2 linked regions of the Rhodothermus marinus genome follow. The protein of the gene in region 2 binds, or shares a complex with, the protein of the main gene of each other region. Links are inferred from orthologs where the notes say so. Each region holds a gene or a part of one and is shown on either strand. Other genes may lie near its edges.

Region 1 (11,767 bases), 410 kb from region 2 along the record:
CGTGGAGCGCCGCTTCAGCCGCGAGCGCATGGTCGACGACTACCTGCGCGTCTATGAAGAAGTGCTGCGTCGGCACCGGGCCCGTTCGGCCGCTTGAGCCATTTCCTGGCGACGCCTATCTTGTCGGCGTGCGTTCGGCCTATGTAGCAAAGCCATACGGCGAAGTGGCGCCACAGGCGCTTCTACACGTACAGCGCGGCCGAATGCACGCTTGCGTGCAGCTTCAACCAGACAGACAGGTACTATGGAAACGCACACCCTGGCGCATAAAGTCGTGGTGGTTACCGGCGCCGGTGGGCGGCTGGGACAGCAATTGCTTCGGCGTTTCGCGCAGGAAGGATCCCGCCTGGCGGCGGTGGTGCGCACGGCCGAGCAGGCCCGGCACCTTCAGCTTCCGGAAGGTGCCGAAGGTGCGGTTTTTCATGCCGATCTGGCCGACGAGGCGCAGGTAGCCGCCTGCTTCGGCAAAATCTGGGACCGCTTTGGCTACGTGGACGTGCTGGTGCACGCAGCCGGATTGTGGGACGAGCGCCCGTTGCTCGAAATGACGCTGGACGACTGGCGGGCGATGCTGGATGCGAATCTGACCTCCACGTTCCTGTGCTTCCGCGAAGCAGCCCGTCTGATGCGCGGGCGCTCCGGCGGACGGCTGATCGCATTTGCGTCGATGCAGGGCGCCGACCGTGGTCGTGCCCGCCAGGCCGCTTACTCGGCCGCCAAGGGGGCGCTGGTACGGCTGGTCGAGGCCGTCGGCGGCGAGCTGGTGGCGCAGGGCATCACCGCCCATGTCGTTGCCCCCTCGGTGATCCGGTACGATGAAGGCAGCGAGGGGTCCGGCGTGACGGCCGCCGAACTGGCCGAGCTGTGCGTCTACCTGTGCTCGCCGGCTGGTGCCGCGCTTAACGGGATGGTGATCCGGGCCTACGGTCGCGGTTTTTAGCTATCGGCTGGAGGCCGGCTGCCGCTTCCGGCTCTTTTTGTCCGAGGCAGGCGGTTCGGCAAGGGCGCGCTCGGGGTCCGGATGCGTGACGTCCACGTAGCCCTCGTACCAGCGGTGGGCGATCGGCAGGCCGTGTTCGATGAGACGCTGGTAGAAGCGATCGCGCGGTACCACCTGTTCGGGAGGTAGCGCGCCACCGCCTTTGACCTCGCCGGAGGCGATCATGAGCGCCACCAGGGCCGTGGGAATGGCCGTGCAGCGGCGCATGGCGCTGATCTGCTGCTCCTGATCGTAGCGATCGACCATTTCGTAAAGGAGCGTGCAGGGCTGGCCGTTTTTGCGCCCGTGAATGGCGATGCGCAGCAGCACGGCGTCTTCATAGTGGCCGCCCAGCCGCTGGCGCATGCGTCGCACCAGCACGTCGCGGTAGGTCAGGTGCGTGCGCACGTCGATCGAACGCGGCTCGCCAAAGCCCAGTCCCAGCACAAAGCGCATCTGGCTGGCATGACAGGGCCAGCGGACGCTTTTGTAGTCGAGTACCTGAATGCGTCCGGCCAGCTGCTCGGCCAGCGTCGAAAGACCGCCCGCCGTGTAGAAGGCCTCCATTTCCCCGAAGGGCTCCCCGAAGCGGATCCGCTCCATGCCGGTCAACGGCTCGACGGTCTCCAGCTGGCCCTCACGAATGAGTTGCACCGGATTCGTGTAGTCCTCGATCACCTTTTCCGCCGACCAGGAAATGCGGAAATTGAACGGATGTGGATCCAGCGGCACGTCGCCCACGCGCAGATAGGCCGCTTCGACTTCGTCGAACTGGTCGATGCCGTGCAGGCAGAGGATGTTCACCAGACCCGGGGCCAAGCCGCAGTTGGGAACGATCCAGACGGCGCGTTTGACAGCCTCTTCATGCAGGTCCAGTTCCTTACGCACGATCTGGTCGTTGCCGCCCATGTCGCAGAAGTTGACGCCCAGCTCCAGGCAGAGGCGGGCCAGGGTCGGGTTGAGCTGCGGCGGGGCGGCACTGATGACCACCTGGCTTCCCTGCAGGATCGGTTCCAGCACGCCGTGATCGCGCGCGTCGATCTGGAAGGAGCGCAGCCGGCTGGTCTGCAGCCGATCGTGCAGTTCCTGCAGGTTGCGGGCGCGAGCGTCGCAGACCTGCACCTGGGTTACTTCAGGCTGACGTACCAGAAACGAAGCGATGGCCGAACCAATGGCACCGGCTCCAATGATCGTTATGCGCATGGTCGTCGTCAGGCAGATGGCGTGCAGGGAAAGCGGGGCAAGACGATCCGGGATCGCTCAAAGATACGGCCGGAATCGCTCATTTTTAAGACCGAATCGTGCAGTTCGACAAGGCTTTACAGAGCCTTTCTTAAAGGGCCAGGCGTCCCTCCAGCGCACGGGAGAGCGTAGCTTCGTCGGCATACTCCAAGTCGCCTCCGATGGGCAGGCCGCGGGCAATACGTGTGACGCGCACGCCCAGCGGTTTGAGCAGCTGCGCCAGATAATAAGCGGTCGTGTCGCCCTCGACGTTGGGGTTCAGCGCCAGGATGACTTCCTGAACACGCGGAATACGACCTTCCGGATAGAGCGCGGCCCGCTCGGGGTCGCCGTTGGTGGGCGCCACGCGGGCCACGAGTTCACGGATGCGCAGGTCGTCCGGGCCGATACCGTCCAGCGGCGAGATGACGCCGCCCAGTACGTGGTAGACGCCCCGGTACTCTCCGGTGCGCTCCAGGGCCAGCACGTCGCTGGGTTCTTCGACCACGCAGATGGTGGAGTGGTCCCGGCGGGGCGAGCGGCAGATGGCACAGACTTCCTCGTCGGTCACGTTGAAGCAGATAGCGCACTGGCGCACGCGTTCTTTGACGGCCAGCAGAGCCTGTGCCAGCGCCTCCACTTCTTCACGGGGCATTTTCAGAATGTAGGCCGCCAGCCGCTGGGCCGTTTTGCGCCCGACGGTGGGCAGCCGCATGAGCTGCTCGACAAGGGCTTCGACCGAAGGCGAGGTGAAACTCATCGTGTTACAGTCCCAGGGCACTCAGGTCGATGTCCAGGCCGGGTGGTAGCAGCGTGCCGGCTGCCTTCTGCATTTCCTCACGGGCCATCCGGGCCGCTTCCTCCAGCGCCTTGTTGACGCCGGCCACGATCAGGTCTTCCAGCATGTCCTGATCTTCAGAGCGGAAGGCTTCGGGATCCACTTCGATGCGGACGATGCGCTGCAGGCCGTTGGCCGTCACGCGCACGATCCCCCCGCCGGTCTCCACGGTGACCGTTCGGTTGCCCAGCGCCTGTTGCGTTTCCGCAAGGCGCTGCTGCAACTCCATCACTTTCCCGAAGACTTCTCCCAGATTCAGCGCGCCGTCCATGTGCTTCTCCGACTGGTCGTTGCGTAGCAGGTGAACGCGCAGCCGGAGCCCTGGTTCATTGGCCGTTGCCCCAGTACAGCTCGCAGCCGAACTGGTCGATCAGCTTCTGCACGACGGGCGAGGTGCGCCGCAGGCGTTCCAGCACCAGCGTGGGATCCTCTGGTTCGGGCGTTGGAGGTGCCGCCTGCGCGGGCGCTTTGTCTACCGGCTCCGGTGATCGGAAACGCAGGGCTGTGAGCTGCTGCGCCTCCTCCATGAAGGCGTGGAGCTGCTGCAGCAGAAACTTCTCCTGATTCTGGAGCAGCCGGGCGTAGGCCGGGTCCCGGACGTACACCCAGAGCGTGGTGCCCTCGATCGACTCGGGTCGGGTGTCTTCCAGCACCATGCCCACATGACGACGAACCTGCGCAACCCGTCGCACGAACTCCGGCCAGCGGTCCTGCAGCGCCACCAGCAGTTCGGCGGGGGATTCGGCCACCAGTACGTCCGTTGCTTCCGCGGTGGCCAGCGCGGCCTGTCCGCCGGAGCCTTCCGGCCGGTTGTGCTTCAGCCTCTCCAGCGCGGGCGGACCGAAAAGGGAGGTGGTTTCAGGAGCAGTATGTGGCCGAGACTCCGGCGCTACCTCAGAACGCGGTGGTTTTGAAGCGGCCGGGGTGGAGCGAACGGCCGGTCCGGGGGTCGGGCGGGTCGGTGAAGGGCCGTCCGAATTGGGGCGGGACTGCGAAGTCTGCGCCAGACGCTCCAGCATGTCGAGTGCCCGGCGCAGATCGACGGCATGTGGCAGGCTGGCCATGCGCAGCAGCGTCAGCTCCAGTTGCAACCGGGGCTGGGCGCTGCTTTTCAGCCGGGATTCCAGATCGGCCACCAGTCCCAGCAGCCGCAGCAGATCGGCCTCCTCGAAAGCCTGCGCGGCTTCAGCGTAGCGCCGGCGGGTGGCTTCGCCCGCTTCGATCAGCGACAGGTCGGGCATGGTGCGGGCCACCAGCAGATTGCGCAGGTGCTCGGCCAGCCCGATGGCGAACTCCTGCAGGTCATAGCCGGATCGTACGACCTGCTCGACCACCGCGAGCATGCCAGCACCGTTGCCCGAGCGGACGTGGTCGGTCACCGCAAAGTACAGGTCCAGATCCACCACGCCCAGTGCCTGCGCCAGCTCGGCGTAGCGCAGCGTGGTGCCGCAGAGCGAGACCGCCTGATCGAAGGCCGAAAGCGCGTCGCGCAGGGCGCCGTCTCCCTTGCGGGCCAGCAGCATGAGCGACTCGTCGTCGGCCTCGACGCCCTCGGCCGCGCAGATCTCGCGCAGCCGGGCCACGATGGCCTCGACCGGAATGCGGCGAAAGTCGAACCGCTGGCAGCGTGAAAGGATCGTGGGCAGAACCTTGTGCGGCTCGGTGGTGGCGAAAATGAACAGGGCATGCGGCGGCGGTTCTTCGAGCGTTTTCAGGAGCGCGTTGAAGGCCGCGTTCGAGAGCATGTGCACCTCGTCGATGATGTAGACCTTCTTCCGCGCACCCTGCGGCGGCACCCGAACCGTCTCGCGCAGCTCGCGCACGTCCTCAACCTTGTTGTTCGAGGCCGCGTCGATCTCGAACACGTTCAGGCTGCGCCCCTCCTCGAAGGCGACGCACGCCTCGCACCGGCGACAGGGTTCGGCGCGGTCCTCGCGTTCTTCCAGCGGCGTCTGGCAGTTGATCGCCTTGGCCAGCAGGCGCGCGGCCGTCGTCTTGCCAACGCCCCGGGGGCCGCTGAACAGATAGGCGTGGCCCAGGCGGTTCAGACGAAGGGCGTTTTTCAGCGTCTCCGTTACGTGCTCCTGAGCGACCAGTTCACGGAAAAGCTGCGGGCGATACTTGCGGGCGGCTACCAGATAACGCTGTTCCTGCATGATGCCGGGCGTGGTCAGGGACGCAGGTTTTTCTTTTCAGAACGACGCGCCGGGCAAAAGGATCGCCCGACTTGCGTCTGGATACAGAATTGAATATTCTGTGAAGTAGAGCCCAACTCTTCAAACCAACGCGAGCGACGCATGGAACCACGCAAAGGCTTTTTCGAGGCGCTGTTCGATTTTTCCTTCTCGGAATTCATTACAGCGCGGCTGATCCGGTTGCTTTATGTGCTGGCGCTGATCGGGCTGGCACTGTTTGCGATCGTCTCGATCTTCACCGGGTTTGTCGAAGGGTTCGGTGAAGGTCTCCTGAGGCTGATTCTTTCGCCCATCTTTTTCCTGCTGGGCGCCATTGTGGCGCGGATTTACCTGGAGCTTGTCATCGTGATCTTTCGCATTGCCGAGCACCTGGCGCGGCTGGTGGCGCTTACGGAAGCTCGGGGCGGGGCGCCGTCGCCGCCGGAGCCACCGCTTTGAGCGACGACGCGGAGGTCGGGCGGGGCGGTTGAAAGCAGCGACGGCAGCGGGGTTCGTAGCGGTCGGCCGCCCCGAGCACGACCCGTCCTTCTTCGTCGGTCAGCCGTTGCGAGTGGTTGGCCGGCGCGCCGCAGACGGCGCAGATGGCATGCAGCTTTGTCACGTACTCGGCCACGGCCATGAGCTGGGGCATGGGCTCGAACGGCCGACCCATGTAGTCCTGGTCCAGACCGGCCACGATTACCCGTTTGCCGTCGTTGGCCAGTTGCTGGCACACGTCCACCAGCGTCATGTCGAAAAACTGAGCCTCGTCAATGCCCACCACGTCGGCCGATCCGGCCAGCAGCAGGATCTGCTCGGCGCTGTCGACCGGCGTCGAGCGCAGCGCGTTTTCGTCGTGTGAGACGACGTCCGTTTCGCTGTAGCGCCGGTCCATGCGGGGCTTGAAGACTTCGACGCGCTGGCGGGCGATCTGCGCCCGGCGCAACCGGCGGATCAACTCTTCGGTCTTGCCGCTGAACATCGAGCCGCAGATCACTTCGATCCAGCCGACCGAGCCGCCGTGCCGCAGAATCAGGGGTTCCATGGGCATGAGTTCGTCCGCGGGTTGGACTGCTCCGGTAAGATACGCCTCGCCTCGCGTTTTTTCCATGTTGAAATAGGGTGTTGCCTGACTCCCGCTGTCTTTGTAGCATACAGCCATTAATATGGGATCGCTGATTTTCCGGTGCATGATGGCGCCATGCCAGAGATGATCCGCGGGCATGACAGGGCGGACACAGTGGTCCGCCCCTACGGGATAGGGAAAATGTCAAGGATCTGGTAAGGGCGCACCGAAGTGTGCGCCCGTGCTTTCTCACATGCACTATTAAGTCAAATCAAGTGAAAAAGCATATTGCGAGACACTAAACCCAAACGCACCATGCCTGCATTGCGACGTTTGCTGATCTGTGTGTGGCTGATGCCGGGAATCGTTTCGAATGGTTTCGGCCAGACCATGCGCGGCGATCTGATCGACGTGAGCGAGGCCTTTCAGCGGCTCGATCCGGTTTACTTCGTCCCGGCCCGCGTCGAGGCGTTCGATCCGGCGGTCGGACAGGGCCAGCTTCGCTGGGAACGCTATCAGCGTCAGCCCAGCCTGTCGTTCAACAAGATCGACCGCCCCCTGGTGCGCGCCTCGTCCACCGAGTTTCCGGCCACCGAGTACGACCGGGATCCGGTGCTTCCCTTCACGATCGAGCCGGTCTCGCCACGTACCGTGCGGCTGCGGTTTCTGACCCGGGCCGTGGCCCCCGACGACACCCCTTCGTTGATGCTGGTGGGACCGGTGCCGCACGACGGAAGCTGGCAGGTGCAGCAGACCGACAGCCTGATCACGTGGACCAGCCCGGCCGGCTATCAGATCCGGCTCTACCGCGATCCCTGGCGGATCGCCTTCTACGATCCCACCGGACGGCTGCTGACGCGCACCATGACGCTCGACGAGCCGGCCACCTTCGCCTTCGACCGCGTCCCCTTCTGCTACATCCGTCGCTCCGAGGACCTGAGCCACTGGACGGCCGCCACCTTCGAGCTGGCCTACGACGAGAAAATTTTCGGCACGGGCGAATCCTTCACGCGCTTCAACAAACGCGGCCAGAAAATCATTGCCTTCCTGCGCGATGGAATGGGCACGCAGGGCCGGCGCATGTACAAACCGATTCCGTTTTTCCTGAGCAGCCGGGGCTACGGCGTTTTCGTGCACACGAGCACGCCCGTCACGTTCGACTTCGGCCACACGTTCGACCAGTTCAACACGATCTACACCGGCGACGAGACGCTCGATCTGTTTTTCTTCTTCGGCACGCCCGGGCAGATCCTCTCCGAGTACACGGCGCTGACGGGACGGAGTCCGGTGCCGCCGCTCTGGTCGTTCGGCCTCTGGATGAGCCGCATCACGTACAATTCGGAACAGCAGGTGCGTGAAGTGGCCGCCCGGCTTCGCCAGTATCGCATTCCGGCCGATGTCATTCATCTCGACACGGGCTGGTTCGAGACGGACTGGCGCAACGACTATCAGTTTTCCACCACCCGTTTCACGGATCCGGCCCGCATGATTGCCGACCTGAAGGCGCAGGGCTTTCACATCTCGCTCTGGCAACTTCCCTACTTTTCGTCGAAAAACCGACTCTATTCGGAGATCGTCGAAAAGGGGCTGCACGTGCGCAGCGAAAACGGACGATGGCCCTTCGAAGATGCCGTGCTGGACTTCTCCAATCCCGAAGCGGTGGCCTGGTATCAGGAGAAGCTGGCCGGTCTGTTGCGCATGGGGGTGGGAGCGATCAAGGTGGACTTCGGGGAAGACGCGCCGGTCCACGGGCTGTACGCTTCGGGTCGGACGGGCTGGTACGAGCACAACCTCTATCCGCTTCGCTACAACAGGGCGGCGGCCGAAATCACCACGCAGATCACGGGCGAGCACATCATCTGGGCGCGCAGCGCCTGGGCCGGCAGCCAGCGCTATCCGCTGCACTGGGGCGGCGACGCCGAAAACACGAATTCGGCCATGGCGGCCACGCTACGCGGGGGCCTGTCGTTTGGCCTCTCGGGCTTTACCTACTGGAGCCACGACGTGGGCGGCTTCGTGTCGACGCCCTCGGTCGATCTCTACCGGCGCTGGCTGGCCTTCGGGGTGTTCACCTCGCACACGCGCTGCCACGGCGCACCACCGCGTGAGCCGTGGGCCTACGGCGAGGCGTTCGTCGATGACTTCCGGCGTATCGTAGAAGTCAAATATCGCCTGATGCCTTACATCTACGCGCAGGCCGTGCGCTCCTCGGCCGAAGGGCACCCCATGATGCGCCCGCTTTTCTTCGAGTTTCCGGACGATCCGACCTCGTGGCTGATCGACGACCAGTACTTCTTTGGCGAGGCGCTGCTGGTAGCCCCACTGTTCGAGACCGGGTCCACCGGCCGCCGGGTCTATCTGCCGCCGGGCACCTGGATCGACTACCAGACCGACCGGGTGTACGAAGGGGGTCGGTGGCATGAGATCGAGGCCGGACCGGTGCCGATCATCGTGCTGGTACGCGATCATACGGTGCTGCCGCACATTGCACTGGCCCAGTCCACCATGGAAATGGACTGGAGCCGTCTGGAGCTGCAGGTATTCAGTACCGATGGGGCACCGGCCCGCGGCTGGGTGGCCCTGCCCGGCGAAGCCGCCCATGAACTGCAGGTTATTCCGGGCCCGGATGGACCCGTCCTGCAGGAAGATCCGCTCGAGGGGCGCGTGCAGTGGCGTCTGCAACTCCGCACGCCTCGCAGGTGAGCACGAAAAAGGGGCGGCCAGCCGGCCGCCCCTTTTTTGCCTGTGCCCGTGACAGCAGGTTACACCCAGAAGGAGAAGTACAGATAGATCGCCAGCACCAGCCCCAGCACCACCACCGTCAACGTCACATCCCGCCAGTCCCACGTCTTCCGACTCTCAGACCGGTCCGACGCCGACACCGTACCAAACGTCAACCCCCGTACCTTCTCCTCCGGCGGCGCCTCCGTCAACAACGATACGCCGACGATGATCAGCACGCTCAGCAAGAACAGCAGTCCGGAGAAGTAATAGCCATTAAACGCACCGATTGCGCCCAGGAGCGTGTTCGGATCCAGCGCCCCGTTCTGCACCATCGATTGCAACGTCAACTTCACCATCGCCAGCACGAAGCCGACGCCCAACCCCCACACTGCACCCCGCGCGTTGATCCGACGACTCGTAATCCCCAGCAGAAACACCGCCGTGATCGGCGGCGCCAGAAAACCCTGCACGTTCTGCAAATAATCGTACAACCCCGCCTTCGACTCGGCCATCACCTTCATGATCGGAATCCACAACAGGCCCAGCCCCACCACCACCGCCGTCGCAATCCGTCCCACCCGCACCAGCTCCGACTCCGGGCGACCCGGACGAAGCTTCTCGTAAATGTCCACCGTAAAAAGCGTCGCGCACGAATTAAAAAGCGACGAAAGCGACGACATCAGTGCCGAAAGCAACCCGCCGACGACCAGTCCCCGCAGGCCCAGCGGCAACAGCTCCGCCACCAGCGTCGGAAAGACCATGTCGCCCTGAATCTTACCCGTGGCGTCCGTCGGAATGTGAATCACCCCTTTCAGATGCAGCGCATAGCCGATCATCCCCGGCACCAGAAAAATGAACACCGGCCACACCTTCAGAAAACCACCCCAGAGCGCACCCCGTCGCGCATCCTGCAGCGAACGCGCCGCCAGCGTCCGCTGCACAATGTACTGGTCCGTGCACCAGTACCAGATGCCCGTTACCGCCGACGAAATCATCACACCCAGCCAGGGGAAGTTGGGGTCACTGTTCGGACGCCAGAGGGCCCACTGCTCGCCCTGCAGGCGGGCTACCTCCCGCAGCTCGCCCCAGCCCCCCAGTGCCGAAAGCCCGAATACCGTGATGAACACACTCCCCAGAATCAACAACCCCGTCTGCAACACCTCCGTGTAGACCACCGCCCGAAGACCCCCCAGGATCGTGTAAATCCCCGTGGCCAGCACCGTCGCAATCGCCCCCACCCAGAACGCCTGGTCCGGCGAACCAAACACGTCGGCCAGCAGCGTCCGAAAAACCAGCGCCCCCGCATACACCGTCACCGACACCTTCGTAAAGACGTAGGCCGTCAGCGACACCACGGCCAGAATCCAGCGCGCGCGGCTGTTGAAGCGCCGCTCGAGAAACTCCGGCATCGTGAAGACCCCCGAGCGGTAGTAAAACGGCACGAACACCCAGGCCAGCAGCACCAGAATCCAGGCGTGCAGCTCCCAGTGGGCCTGGGCCAGGCCGTTGGCCGCGCCGCTTCCGGCCAGCCCCACGATGTGCTCCGAGCCAATGTTCGAGGCGAAGATCGAGGCGCCGATGACAAAAAAGCCCACGTCGCGACCGGCCAGGAAGTAGTCCGTGGTGGTTTTGACGCGGCGGGCCGACCACCAGACGATCCCGGCCAGGATCGCGAAATAGGCTGCCACAATTAACCAGTCCAGTACCGTCATAGGGCTTCCTCCGGGTTGGTTGAGATAGATGCACCGTCAGGTATGGATGGAAGGTCATGGCCGGGGAGCGCTTTTTGCATACGCCCCCATTAGCCGTGTCTTAAAAATCCTCTTAAGATAGGCTTATAGCCCCAAAGGCGAAAGGGCTTTTTGCATCCTATGAGAAAGACAGCAAATCTGTCGTTTTACAGGCGGGATGCAATCAGAGAGGCGGTTGTGACGTGCAGCCATCGGGTCAGGGCCACATAGTCGTCAGGGGAAAGGTCTTCGGCGCGGGCCTGGGCCCAGGGATCGGGCAGGGGTGTTTCGGATGGCAACAGGCGGCGCAGGCTGTTGCGCAGCGTTTTGCGGCGCTGGTTGAAGGCCGTCCGGATAACCTGGCGCAGCAGTTCGGGATCGACGTCCGGGAGCGGTCGCTCGAAGGTCAGGCGCACGACGGCGCTTTCGACACGGGGCTTCGGACGAAAAACATGGCGGGAGACGGAAAACAGCAGCGCAGGGGTGGCCCAGAGCTGGGCGGCCACGCTCAGAATGCCGTACATTTTGCTACCGGGCGGTGCAACCAGACGCTCGGCCACCTCGCGCTGCATCATGAGCACGGCCTCGGCCAGCACCTCGCGGGCGTCGAGCAGCGCAAACAGAATCGGGCTGGTGATGTAGTAGGGCAGGTTGCCGACGACGTGGAGACGTCCGCCTTTCTCCTCGGCCAGCTCCGCCCAGTTCACCTTCAGCACATCTTCCTGACGCACGTCCAGCTCCGGCCAGCGGGCCTTCAGTTCGGCCACGGCCCGGGGATCGATCTCGATGGCCGTCAGGTGCGGGTAGCGCTCCAGCAGCAGGCCGGTCAGCGCGCCGGTGCCCGGACCGATCTCGACGACGGGATCCTCGGGCGCGGCCTGCAGCGCCGCGACGATCTTGCGGGCGATGTTGGGATCCACCAGAAAATGCTGGCCCAGGCGCTTGCGGGGACGAAACGGCGCGGCCATGTCGCTCAGCGCAGGTGCTTGCGGCGGTTGCGCACGTAGTCCTCGAACAGGTACTCACCCAGGCGGT
Region 2 (11,795 bases):
CCTGGCGCACGTTCTCGTCGTCGCGCACCGGATAGACCAGCTTCCAGACCTCGATCTCGGTGATGCGCTCGAAGCCGTTGGCCACGCGGATGTTTGGGGGATCGGAGAGTGCGTCCTCCCAGCGGTTGCGGAAGTAGTAGGCCAGGAAAAAGTGGCGGCCGTCGTCGTAGTCGGTGGGCTGCAGGTCGAACGTGGTGGTCTGCGCGCCGCCGCTGATCGTCAGCGAGTTGGACTGACCTTCCTGCTGGCTGGCCACGGTGGTCAGCTGCAGGCCGCCGAGCTGGAATTGTGCCTTGATGCCGAACAGGCTCTGGCCGCCCCGGATGAGCTGGGAGGGGGTCTGCAGCATGACGTTGCCGGCCTCGATGCGCTGGATGATCTCGTCTTCGTAGCCGGTGTACTCAAGGCGAAGCTGGTTCTGGTAGTCGAACTGGTTGTTCGTGTCCCAGTTGACGTTGACGCGGAGTTTGTCGCCGATGGTGCCGGTGATGCCCAGTCGCAGGTCCTGCTTGAAGTCCGGGTCGAGCTGGGCGGCGCGGCCAGAAAAGGCCACCTGCTGGTCGCTTTTGCGGTAGTTGAAGCCGGCATTGATGTTGGCCTGGCCGTTGACGCGCAGGTCCACCTCGGGGCGGCCGAAGATCGTGGTGAAGGCGCTCTGTCGGCCACCGGGCAGCGCGATGCTCACGCCCAGACCGCCCCGGCGCCGCTGGCTGGCCTGGCGTTGCCGCTGGGTCTGGACGGTGCCCCAGTTCTGGCGCAGCGCCTGGCGCAGCCGTAGTTGTCGATAGTGCTCGAAGTCGAGTGTGACGGGCACGCGCACGTCGGTCTGGCCGAGGCGCTCGTGGATGTGATAGACCAGACGGGTCGAGTCGAGCGTGACCTCACGCTTCCAGGTGCTCGGACGTAGTGCCGTCAGCGAAGCGGTGCGTGGCCAGAGTCGAGCGTAAGGGAGATCGCGTGTGCGGCGCGGCAGCAGGCGGTCGGCGCGCGGCGTGTGCAGCGTGTCGATGCGGGACGAGTCGGCCTGCAGGCTATCGGGCAGCGTCTGGGCATGCAGCGCCCAGGTGCCGGTCGGCGTGTGCAGTCCGGGCAGCAGCAACCCACCCACCAGCAACAGTACCAACCCGCTCCAGAATTTCCCGGCACGCAGCGCTTCGCTCATGACCAACCGGACTGGGTGCGTTCTTTCCGGACGTTCGCCCACCTTGCCTTCCCCGCGGGGAAGGGCACAGGCCGGTTATGGAAGGATGCTTCGATGTGGTAGCGCTCGCGCGATACGACTCCAGCGGGTTGGGCTTGCGTGCATGCTGGCAATCAAAAAGCAGACCACAGGTAAAGCTACGACGACGACGGGGTTTCGGGCAAGGGGGCGCCGGATTCCAGCAGCAAATCCAGCAGGTGAATCAGGTAGCGCCGGAGCTGGCGACGATCCACGATGTCGTCCAGAAAGCCGTGCTCCCGCAGAAACTCGGCGCTCTGGAAGCCGGGCGGCAGGTCCTGGCCCACCGCCTGACGGATGACGCGCGGGCCGGCAAAGCCGATCAGAGCGCCGGGCTCGGCCAGGTTGATGTCGCCCAGCATGGCGAACGAAGCCGTCACGCCGCCCGTGGTGGGGTTTGTCATCAGAGAGATATAAGGAAGCCGTGCTTCATCGAGCCGGGTGAGCAGCGCGGCCGTCTTGGCCATCTGCATCAGGCTGAGGATGCCTTCCATCATGCGGGCGCCGCCGCTCTGGGAGATGATCAGGAGCGGGATCCGTTCGGTGTAGGCCGTCTTGATGGCGCGGGCGACAACCTCGCCCACGACTGAACCCATCGAGCCCCCGATGAAGCGGAAGTCCAGCGCAGCCGCCGAGATGCGGTGGCCGCCCACCGTGCCGGTGGCCCGTTGCGCCGCCTCGTTGAGGCCGGTCTGGCGCCGGGCTTCTTCGAGGCGCACGGTGTACGGCTTGCGATCGACGAACTCCAGCGGGTCGGCCGAGGTCAGGTGCTGGTCGTGCAGCGTGAAGCGTCCTTCGTCGAAGATGAGCCGGAAGTAGTCCAGGCTCGTCATGGGAAAATGATGCCCGCACTTCGGGCACACGCGGGCATGCTCGGCCAACTCACGCCGGTGCAGGATGTGGGAGCACTCGGGACACTTTTCCCACTGGCCTTCCGGAACGTCGATCTGCTCGTCGCGGGAGGTCAGAATGCCCTGCGTCTTGCGCTTGAACCAGGCCATGTTGCTGCAAAACTCGTTGGGGAGGGTCTGTAGCATACAAAAATTCAGGAGGAAAGGGAAGCGGCCGGCGCGCGGCGGTGCGGCTTTGCCACAAAATCCTTCAGGTAGAAGGGCTCGAAGCTCGCCACATCCTCGAAGCGTCCGGACCGGTAGCGTTCCAGTCCGAGCCGCCCCACCCAGAAGGCCCGCAGGTTGTGCTGCAGGGGATCGAGCAGCCGGAGCGAAGCGGGCGGCTCGGTCAGGTGCGCTGCCACGCGTGCCGTGCCTTCGCCCACCAGCCAGAGGTGGCCGCCGTCGTCCGGCCGTGGCAGCCAGTCGGGCACCGAGGCCGCTTCCAGCGCAGCGGGTTCGGCCAGCAACTCCAGCGTGGCATCAGACGTGATCCGGTAGGCGGCCGTGTACACCTCGGTACGGCGCGAGTTCAGCAGCGGGACGACGACGTCGCCGGCCGCAGCGTAGGGCGTGACCGAGGCAGCCAGTGCCTCCAGCGTGGGTACCCCGATCAGCCGGGCACCGGTCGCTTCGGCCAGTCCTTTGGCCGTGCTGACGCCCACGCGGAGGCCCGTGTAGGAGCCCGGCCCCATGGAGACGGCCACGGCGTCCAGATCGGCAGCCTGCAGCGCGCACCGCTCCAGGGCATTGGCAATCAGCGGAGCCAACTGCTCGGAATGGACACGTCCGCGCTGCAGGATGGCCTCGAAGCAGAGCGCTTCGCCCGCAAACAGGGCCACCCCGCACACGTCCGTGGCCGTTTCCAGAGCAAGCAGTAGGGGTTTCATGCAGCGGTCGGCTTGACTATTTCGGATTCGCTTGTATCTTAAACAAAACCCGAAAGGGACAGTTCTTTTCCGAAAACAGCCGGGGTTTTGCGGGGCGTTCATGAAAGCGCTTCGGCCCGGTTCCAAACCAGCAGGAGGTGCCTATGAAGGTCTACGAAGCCACGCACATTCGTAACGTTGCGCTGGTCGGACACCAGGGGAGCGGTAAAACAATGCTGGCCGAGGCGATGCTCTACACGGCCGGCGTCATCTCGCGCATGGGGTCGATCGAAGAGGGCAACACGGTCAGCGACTACCACCCCAGCGAGAAGGAGCGCGGCATGTCGGTCTTCACGTCGCTGCTGCATGTGCCCTGGCAGGACCATAAAATCAATGTGCTCGACACGCCGGGCTACCCGGACTTCGTCGGAGAAGTACTGGCCGCGCTCCGGGTGGCGGATCTGGCCATCTACGTGATGAACGCTGTCGAAGGCGTCCAGGTGGGCACGGAGCTGGCCTGGGAGTACGGTCTCAAGCAGGAGATTCCGTCGATGTTCGTGGTCAACCACCTGGACCGGGCCGAGTCCGATTTCCGTACGCTGGTAGCGCAGATCAAGGAACGGTTCGGGCGCGGGGCCACGGTGGTGCAAATTCCGGCCGGGACGGGCACGCGCACGATCATCGACGTGCTGCACATGAAGCAGCTCACCTACCCGAAAGGCAGCCTCACGCCGGAGGAAAACGAGATCGATCCGGCCTTCCGCGAGGAGGCGGAAGAGCTCCATACGGCGCTCATCGAAGACATTGCGGAAAACGATGAGGGCCTGATGGAGCTCTACTTCGAGAAGGGCACGCTTACCGAAGACGAAATGCGCAAGGGGCTCCGGGCGGCCATGATCCGCCGACAGCTCTTCCCGATCTTCGTGGTGAGCGCCACCGAGGTGATCGGCATCTCGCGGCTGCTGAGTTTTCTGGTCAACGTGGCACCCTCGCCCGCCGACATGCCACCCGCGAAGCTGGTGGACGGCGGCACGCTGGCGCCCGATCCGTCGGGGCCGCCGGTGGCCTTCATCTTCCGCACGATGGCCGAGCAGCATGTGGGCGATTTCTCCTACTTCCGCGTCTACTCGGGCACGCTGGAGCAGGGGATGGACCTGGAAAACGCCCAGACCGGCACCATGGAGCGGCTGGGTACGCTCTATGCCATGAACGGGCGTGAGCGGGAGGCCGTCCCGCGCATGGTGGCCGGCGATCTGGGCGCCACGGTCAAGCTCCGCGACACGCACACGAACAACACGCTCCGGCCCAAAGGGACGTCCTACGTGCTGCCGCCCATCGAATTCCCCGAGCCGCGCTACGCGGTGGCCGTGCGCCCGCTCCGCGAGGGCGACGAAGACAAGATGATGCAGGGGCTGCACCAGCTCGTCGAGGAGGATCCCTCGCTGAAGATCATTCAGGATCCGCTGTTGCGCCAGATCGTGCTGGCCGGACAGGGCGAGATGCACCTGGAGATCGCCCGTTTCCGGCTCAAGAACCGCTTTGGCGTGGAGGTGGAGTTCGTCAAGCCGAAGGTAGCCTACCGGGAGACGATCCAGACGAGCGCCCGCACCTCCTACCGCCACAAGAAGCAGACGGGCGGTGCCGGACAGTTCGCCGACATTTCCATCCACATCGAGCCGTTGACCGAACCGTTCCAGCCGCCCTCGGACATCACCGTGCGCGGCGAGGTGACCGTCGAGACGAACTGGGGCGCGCGCGTGCACTTCGTCGATGCGATCGTGGGAGGCGTCATCGACATGAAGCGGTTCTTCGGCGCCATCCAGAAAGGCGTGCTGGAGGCCATGCAGAACGGTCCGATCGCGGGCTATCCGGTGGGCGACGTGCGCGTGATCATCTACCACGGCGGTATGCACCCGGTCGACTCCAACGAGGCGGCCTTCAAGACGGCCGCCCGCATGGCCTTCCGCGAGGCGTTCAAGAAAGCGCAACCCGTGCTGCTGGAGCCCATCGACGAGGTGGAGGTGATCGTGCCCGACGCCTTCACCGGTGACGTGATGGGCGATCTGAACACGCGCCGCGCCCGCATTCAGGGGATCGAGACGGAAGGCGTCTTCCAGAAGATCAAGGCCTACGTGCCCGAGGCCGAGCTGTACCGCTACGCCACGACGCTGCGCTCGCTCACGCAGGGACGCGGTATCCATCGGGCCCGCTTCAGCCACTACGAGCCCATGCCGCGCCACGTGCAGGAGAAAGTCGTGGCCGAGGCCGAGGCCATGCAGGAGGCCTGAGTCTTGCGATCCATAAACGAAAAGCGCCCCGATTCGCCGTCGGGGCGCTTTTTTCGTGGTGGCGCGGGAGGGATTCGAACCCTCGACCTCCGGGTTATGAATCCGACGCTCTAACCGACTGAGCTACCGCGCCAGACGCCTTTACTTGAAATTACGGCGGGCACCAACGTTCCCGCAAGCGTCCTTGCCAATGAGCAAGGCGGGCACTTTGTTTCGGCCCGTCCCGTTAATAGCGTGCAAAACGACAGGCCCATGACCTGGGATCGCATCATCGGACAGGAACGCGTCGTCGAGGCGTTGCGGCGGGCGCTGGCGCAGCAGCGCGTGGCCCACGCCTATCTGTTCTACGGCCCCGACGGGACGGGCAAGCGGGCGGCTGCATTGACCTTCGCGCAGGCGCTGCAGTGCGAGCAGGGTGGGAGCGATCCGTGCGGCCAGTGCGTGCCCTGTACCAAGGTGCAGCGCCTGATTCACCCGGACGTTCAGGTGATGCTGCCGCATCCCAGCGACGCCGACCCGGACGACCTCTACGAACGTCTGCAACGACTGGCCGCCGAGCCCTACGCCACCGTGGATTACATTCGCCGGCCCGTGCTGGACGACCCGACGCGGGCGTCCAACAAGCAGGCGTTCTATTCCGTGGCCCGTATCAACGAATCGCTCCGGCGCAGCGTCAGCTTCAAACCATTGGAAGGCCGCTACAAAGTCGCCATCCTGATCGATGCCGACCGGATGCGGGTCGAGGCGGCCAACGCTTTCCTGAAGCTGCTGGAAGAACCGGGCCCGCAGACGGTGTTCATCCTGACCACGTCTCGTCCCGATCATCTGCTGCCCACCGTTCGCTCGCGCTGCCAGCACCTCCGGTTCGATCCACTGCCGGCCGAGGCGATCGCACAGGCCCTTGTGGAGCGAGAGGGGGTGGACGAAGCGCGGGCCATGGTGCTGGCGCGCATGGCCGACGGCTCCTACAGCCGGGCGCTCGACCTGCTCGAAAACGAGGTGCTGCAGGCCGACCGTGAGCAGGCGCTGGCCTTCCTGCGCCAGGCCTACCGCTTCCACAGCGAGGCGCTGGTCGATCTGGTGGAACAGTTGAGCGCGCTGGGACGCGAGCGCCTCAAGGGATTGCTACAGCTCATGCTGGGCTGGGTGCGCGACCTGGTGTTGTTTCGGACGCTCGGCGACGGAGCCGAGCTGGTCAACCTGGACCAGCAGGAGGCCATCCGGCGCTTCTGCCAGAACCTGCCCGAAGCCGACCTGGAGGGTATGGCACGACTGCTCGAAGAAGCGCTCGAGTTGATCGAGCGGAACGTGCAGCCGTTTCTGGTGCTGAGCGTGCTGGCCGCGGCGTTGCGCGACGCCATGCACGGCCGGGCACCGGAGCGCCTCGTGCCGGCGCTGGACGACCCGCTGGCGCTCGGACTGGCCTGAGCCGCGGAACCTTGAGGTCCGCGCGGGTCTATCAGAGACACGCTGGCTTCGAAAAATCTGCCTGATCATAGACCATGGCCTGTGGTAGTGCGTGCGTGCAGGGAGGGGGATGCGGCGGCGGGTGCGCCTCCGGCAACGGCTGCCCCTCGCTGCACGTGTTCGACTGGCTGAGTCACCTCAGCGGCCCCTATCCGACCTACGACATCGTGGAGGTCCGCTTCAAAGGCCGCCGCAAAGGACTTTACCGCAACGTGGATCGACTGGACCTTCAGGCAGGGGACTACGTGATCGTGGAAGCGGATCGGGGCGTGCACTTCGGGATCGTCCACCTGACCGGCGAGCTCGTCCGCCTGCGCGTGCGTGCCAAGGGGCTCGACGACGATGCCGAGTTCCCGCGCATCGTGCGTCTGGCCACGCTCGACGACATCGACCGCTGGGAAGCCAACAAACAGCAGGAGATCGAGGCGTTCTACATCGCCCGCGAGGCCATCGAACGGCTGGGGCTTCCCATGAAGCTGGTCGATGCCGAATGGCAATTCGATCACAAGAAGATCACCTTCTACTTCACGGCCGATCATCGCGTGGACTTCCGACAACTGGTGCGCGAGCTGGCCCGTACGTTTCGCACGCGCGTCGAGCTGCGTCAGATCGGCGCTCGCGACGAGGCGGCCCGCATCGGGGGCATCGGCTCCTGTGGTCGTGAACTCTGCTGTTCCACCTGGCTGCAGGAGTTCAAGCCGGTGGCCACCCAGACGGCCAAGATTCAGAACCTGCCGCTGAACCCGGCCCGCCTGAGCGGCCAGTGCGGCCGGCTGAAGTGCTGCCTGAACTACGAACTGGAACAGTACATGGCCGCGCTGAAAGACTTTCCACCGGTGGACACGCCGGTCGAGACCGAGCGCGGTCGGGGGACGGTCCAGAAGCTGGACATCTTCAAACGGCGCGTCTGGATTCAGTACGAAGACGGAAGCTGGGAAGATATGGCCCTTGAGGACGTGCAGCCGTATCTTCGGCCCAGAACCACCACGGGCAAATCCTGAAGGAACGGTGCGTTCGGGCAAAACCCGACTGCTGATCGTTGCGCTCTGGCTGCTTGGCGCGAAGGTAGGGTGGGCCCAGGACGGCCTGTGGCTGGCCCACGTGGACAGTCTGTGGCAACAGGGGGCTTTCGAGGAGGCGCTGGCGCTGCTGGACGACAGTCTGCAACGCAACCCGAACGCCGCCGAACTGCTCTGGCGTCGGTCGCGCGTGCGCGTCGAACTCGGCCTGCGCGCTCGCGATAAAGAGCGCCGGCGCGAATTGTACCGGCTGGGGCTGAAGGATGCCCGCGCCGCCATTGCCGCCGACTCGCTCAACAGCCGCGCCTACGTGGCGGCCGCCATCGCCGCCGGACGGCTGGCGCTGGTCTCCGGTCCGCGGGACAAGGTGGAGCGTGCCCGCCAGATCCGCGCCTATATCGACCGCGCACTCGCGCTCGATCCGAACGACGACATCGCCTACCACCTGCGCGGTCGCTGGCACTACGAAGTCGCCACGCTCAACTTTTTCGAGCGCACGCTGGTCCGCCTGATCTACGGTGGGCTTCCGGATGCCTCGCTGGAGGAAGCGGCCGAGGACTTCCGGCGGGCGCTGGCCCTCCGCGAGCGCGTGGTACACCACCTGGAGCTGGGCCGTACGCTGCTGCGACTGGGCGATCGCGAAGGGGCCGTTCATGAACTGGAAAGGGCCCTGGCCCTACCGCCCACCGAACCCGACGACACGACCTACCAGGAGGAAGCCCGTCGTCTGCTGGCACGCATCCGCTGAACGTTTGCCAGAGCGTATATCGTTCGTAGTTCGGCACGGAGCGAAGCGAAGTGCCGTTTCAAAAAAGCGTCATTCCGGCTGACGCTTCTCCGGCTCGCTACAAACGCACGTTCGTGGTCAAATACGACCGGGGAGGAGCGTTTGGGATAGGGGCGCCCTCCGGCGTCCGATGAGCCGGGCGGACGCAAAGGTCCGTCCCTGTCGGAGATGTTGGTGGTAAGGTGCGCCTGTGTGTCCGCCCGTCATTTCCTTCGGCAAACAGCGGGACAACCTTTCCCGCCTTCGTGTGTTCTTTATCCGGTGTGTGTCTTCTGAAAACCAGCCATAGACGAGCATAGATGGCGTACTCTGCGGAAATCAGCCGGACCTCGCCGACGGCCATTCTGTTTTTGCTGGATCAGTCGGCTTCGATGCAGGAGCCGTTCGGCGGGGCCGAGCAGCGGGGCGATGCCGCGCCGAGCAAGGCGCGGGTGCTGGCCGACGTGGTCAACCGTCTGCTGCAGAATCTGATTCTGCGCTGCGCCAAGGAAGACGGCGTGCGCGACTACTTCTACGTGGGGGTGATCGGCTACGGCGAACGTGTGCAGCCGTTGATTCGTCCCGCCGAGGAGTACCGGGTGGCGGGCGACCTGGTGCCGATCAGCCACCTGGCCGAGCGGCCACTTCGCCTGGAAGAGCGCCTGAAGAAAGTGCCGGACGGTAAAGGCGGCTTCGTGGAGCAACGCGTCAAATTTCCGGTCTGGTTCGATCCCCATGCGAAAAACGGCACGCCCATGTGCCAGGCGCTCGACCTGGCCGCCTCGATGGTGCGGACCTGGATCGACCTGCACCCGCATTCCTTCCCGCCCATCGTGATCAACATCACCGATGGGGAGGCCACCGACGGCGATCCGCTGCGCTACGCGCAACAGCTCCGGAGCTTTGCCACCGACGACGGCGAGACGCTGCTTTTCAACGTGCATCTCTCGTCGTCCGAGGAGCCGGCCGTCGAGCTGCCTTCCAGCGTCGATGAGTTGCCGCGCGACGAGTACGCGGTGCTGCTGTTCCAGATGTCGAGCCTGCTGCCCTTTACGATGCGGGCGGCGGCCGAACAGGAGGGCTACCGCGTGACGATGGACACACGCGGCTTCGTGTTCAATGCCGATCCGGTGGCGCTGGTGCGCTTTCTGGAGATCGGCACGCGTCCGAGCACGCTGCGCTGAGCCGGCCATGCGCGCGCCGCTGGTGCGTACGTTCTGGCTGCCGCGGGACGGCGCCGCACCCACCGCGTGCGAAGATGCCTTCGCCGTGCGGCCCGGCTGGCCGTTTGCGGCGGCCGTGGCGGATGGGGCTACCGAGTCGGCCTTTTCGGGCGCCTGGGCGCGCCACCTGGTGCAGTGCTTCTGCCGCGATCTGCCCGCCACATCCGAGGCGCTGCAGCACCGGCTTGCGGACTGGCGCGCCGCCTGGCAACCCGAGGTGCCTGAGACGCTCCCCTGGTACGTGGCGGCCAAGCTGGAAGAAGGCGCCCACGCCGCGCTGCTGGGACTCGTGGTGCAACCGGACGGCACCTGGCGGGCCGTGGCCGTTGGCGATGCCGTGCTGCTTCACCTGCGCGGAACCCGGCTGCTTGCGGCCTGGCCGATCGACGACCCGAGCCGGTTTCACCACCGCCCGGTGCTACTCGGTAGCCGGGATGATGGCATGCCACCTCCTGTTGAAGTCACTGAAGCGCAATGGCTTCCGGGCGATGCGTTCGTGCTGGCCACCGATGCGCTGGGTGCCTGGCTGCTGGGCGACGATCCGACGCTGCCGCTGCGTCTGACGACCGGCGAACTGGCCCGACACGTTACGGCGGCCCGCCGCCGTCGCGCCCTGCGCAACGACGACGTGGCCGCCGTGGTGGTGCACTGTCCCCGGTAGGCGGACGCTCAGTGGAACTGCTGCGCCTCGGTGGAACCGGCCAGGGCCACCGTGCTGGCCTGCTCCCCGGTGATCACCGTCCGCACGGCGTCGAAGTAGCCGGTGCCCACCTCACGCTGATGCCGCACGGCCGTGAAGCCCTTCTCCATGGCGGCAAACTCCTTCTCCTGCAGGCGCACGTAGGCCGGCATGCCCTCGCGTGCGTAGTCGTAGGCCAGCTCGAACATGGCATAGTTGAGCGTGTGGAAGCCGGCCAGCGTGATGAACTGGAACTTGTAGCCCATTGCGGCCAGCTCCCGCTGGAAGCGGGCGATGGTGGCCTCGTCGAGGTGCTTTTTCCAGTTGAACGACGGCGAGCAGTTGTAGGCCAGCAGTTTACCGGGGTATTCGCGGTGAATGGCCTCGGCGAAGCGCCGGGCTTCGTCCAGGTCGGGCGTGGAGGTCTCGCACCAGATCATGTCGGCGTAGGGCGCATAGGCCAGGGCACGGGCGATGGCCTGGTCGAGACCGGCACGGACGCGGAAGAAGCCTTCGGGCGTGCGTTCGCCGGTGAGGAAGGGGCGATCCCGCTCGTCGATGTCGCTGGTGAGCAGCGTGGCGGCGTTGGCGTCGGTGCGGGCGATGATGATGGTGGGCACGCCCATGACGTCGGCGGCCAGGCGGGCGGCAATCAGCGTCTGGATGAACTGGCCGGTGGGGACGAGCACCTTGCCGCCCAGGTGGCCGCATTTCTTTTCGGAGGCGAGCTGGTCTTCGAAGTGGACCCCGGCGGCGCCGGCTTCGATGAGCGCCTTGGTCAGCTCGAAGGCATGGAGCGGACCGCCGAAGCCGGCCTCGGCGTCGGCCACGATGGGCACAAGCCAGTCGATCGAATCGTCGCCTTCGGCATGGTGAATCTGGTCGGCGCGCAGCAGCGTGTTGTTGATGCGGCGCACGAGGGCCGGGACGCTGTTGGAAGGATAGAGGCTCTGGTCGGGGTACATCTGACCGGCCAGATTGGCGTCGGCGGCCACCTGCCAGCCGCTGACATAGATGGCCTTGAGGCCGGCTTTGACCTGTTGCATGGCCTGGTTGCCGGTCAGGGCGCCGAGCGCGGCCACGTAGGGTTCGGTGTGGAACAGTTCCCAGAGGCGACGGGCGCCGCGGTCGGCCAGCGTATAGGCGATTTCGACCGAACCGCGGAGGCGAAGCACATCTTCGGCGGAGTAGGGGCGGTGGATGCCCTGCCAGCGGGGATTAGACCGCCATTCGGCTTCGAGACGGGCAGCTCTGGCTGCAGTGATGGAGGCACGCATGGCGACTGCGAGGTTGGTTGATAATTGGAAGCGTCTGGTGATACCATACGTTCAGCGAACTGACATGTCAATAGCGAAATTTCGCTAACACAGAAATT

Evidence for each region.
Region 1: holB (region 2) and dnaX share a complex: the UniProt entries of both Bacillus subtilis proteins name them as parts of the DNA clamp loading complex. The link is inferred for Rhodothermus marinus from one-to-one orthologs.

The regions. Positions count from the first base shown.
Region 1 is NZ_AP019797.1:3,201,454-3,213,220, reverse strand. What follows is about bases 2,780-5,697. They hold dnaX (DNA polymerase III subunit gamma/tau), read right to left. Parts: upstream 5,195-5,697; coding sequence 3,365-5,194; downstream 2,780-3,364. Other genes in these bases: GYH26_RS14000 (thymidine kinase), read right to left, coding at 5,622-5,697; GYH26_RS14005 (DUF4282 domain-containing protein), read left to right, coding at 5,336-5,671; GYH26_RS14015 (YbaB/EbfC family nucleoid-associated protein), read right to left, coding at 2,965-3,309; recR (recombination mediator RecR), read right to left, coding at 2,780-2,960. In the rest of the region: GYH26_RS14035 (glycosyltransferase family 4 protein), read left to right, coding at 1-97; GYH26_RS14030 (SDR family NAD(P)-dependent oxidoreductase), read left to right, coding at 245-940; GYH26_RS14025 (saccharopine dehydrogenase family protein), read right to left, coding at 941-2,182; more of recR, read right to left, coding at 2,313-2,779; more of GYH26_RS14000, read right to left, coding at 5,698-6,263; GYH26_RS13995 (TIM-barrel domain-containing protein), read left to right, coding at 6,594-8,981; GYH26_RS13990 (sodium:solute symporter), read right to left, coding at 9,041-10,714; 16S rRNA (adenine(1518)-N(6)/adenine(1519)-N(6))-dimethyltransferase RsmA, read right to left, coding at 10,900-11,700; GYH26_RS13980 (vWA domain-containing protein), read right to left, coding at 11,706-11,767. UniProt on the Bacillus subtilis protein: Part of the beta sliding clamp loading complex, which hydrolyzes ATP to load the beta clamp onto primed DNA to form the DNA replication pre-initiation complex.
Region 2 is NZ_AP019797.1:2,789,921-2,801,715, reverse strand. What follows is about bases 4,661-7,606. They hold holB (DNA polymerase III subunit delta'), read left to right. Parts: upstream 4,661-5,518; coding sequence 5,519-6,694; downstream 6,695-7,606. Other genes in these bases: GYH26_RS12150 (PSP1 domain-containing protein), read left to right, coding at 6,769-7,606; fusA (elongation factor G), read left to right, coding at 4,661-5,266. Also shown: cell surface protein SprA, read right to left, coding at 1-1,162; accD (acetyl-CoA carboxylase, carboxyltransferase subunit beta), read right to left, coding at 1,339-2,220; tRNA (adenosine(37)-N6)-threonylcarbamoyltransferase complex dimerization subunit type 1 TsaB, read right to left, coding at 2,265-2,999; more of fusA, read left to right, coding at 3,143-4,660; more of GYH26_RS12150, read left to right, coding at 7,607-7,734; GYH26_RS12145 (tetratricopeptide repeat protein), read left to right, coding at 7,742-8,500; GYH26_RS12140 (vWA domain-containing protein), read left to right, coding at 8,839-9,702; GYH26_RS12135 (protein phosphatase 2C domain-containing protein), read left to right, coding at 9,710-10,402; aceA (isocitrate lyase), read right to left, coding at 10,411-11,697. UniProt on the Bacillus subtilis protein: DNA polymerase III is a complex, multichain enzyme responsible for most of the replicative synthesis in bacteria.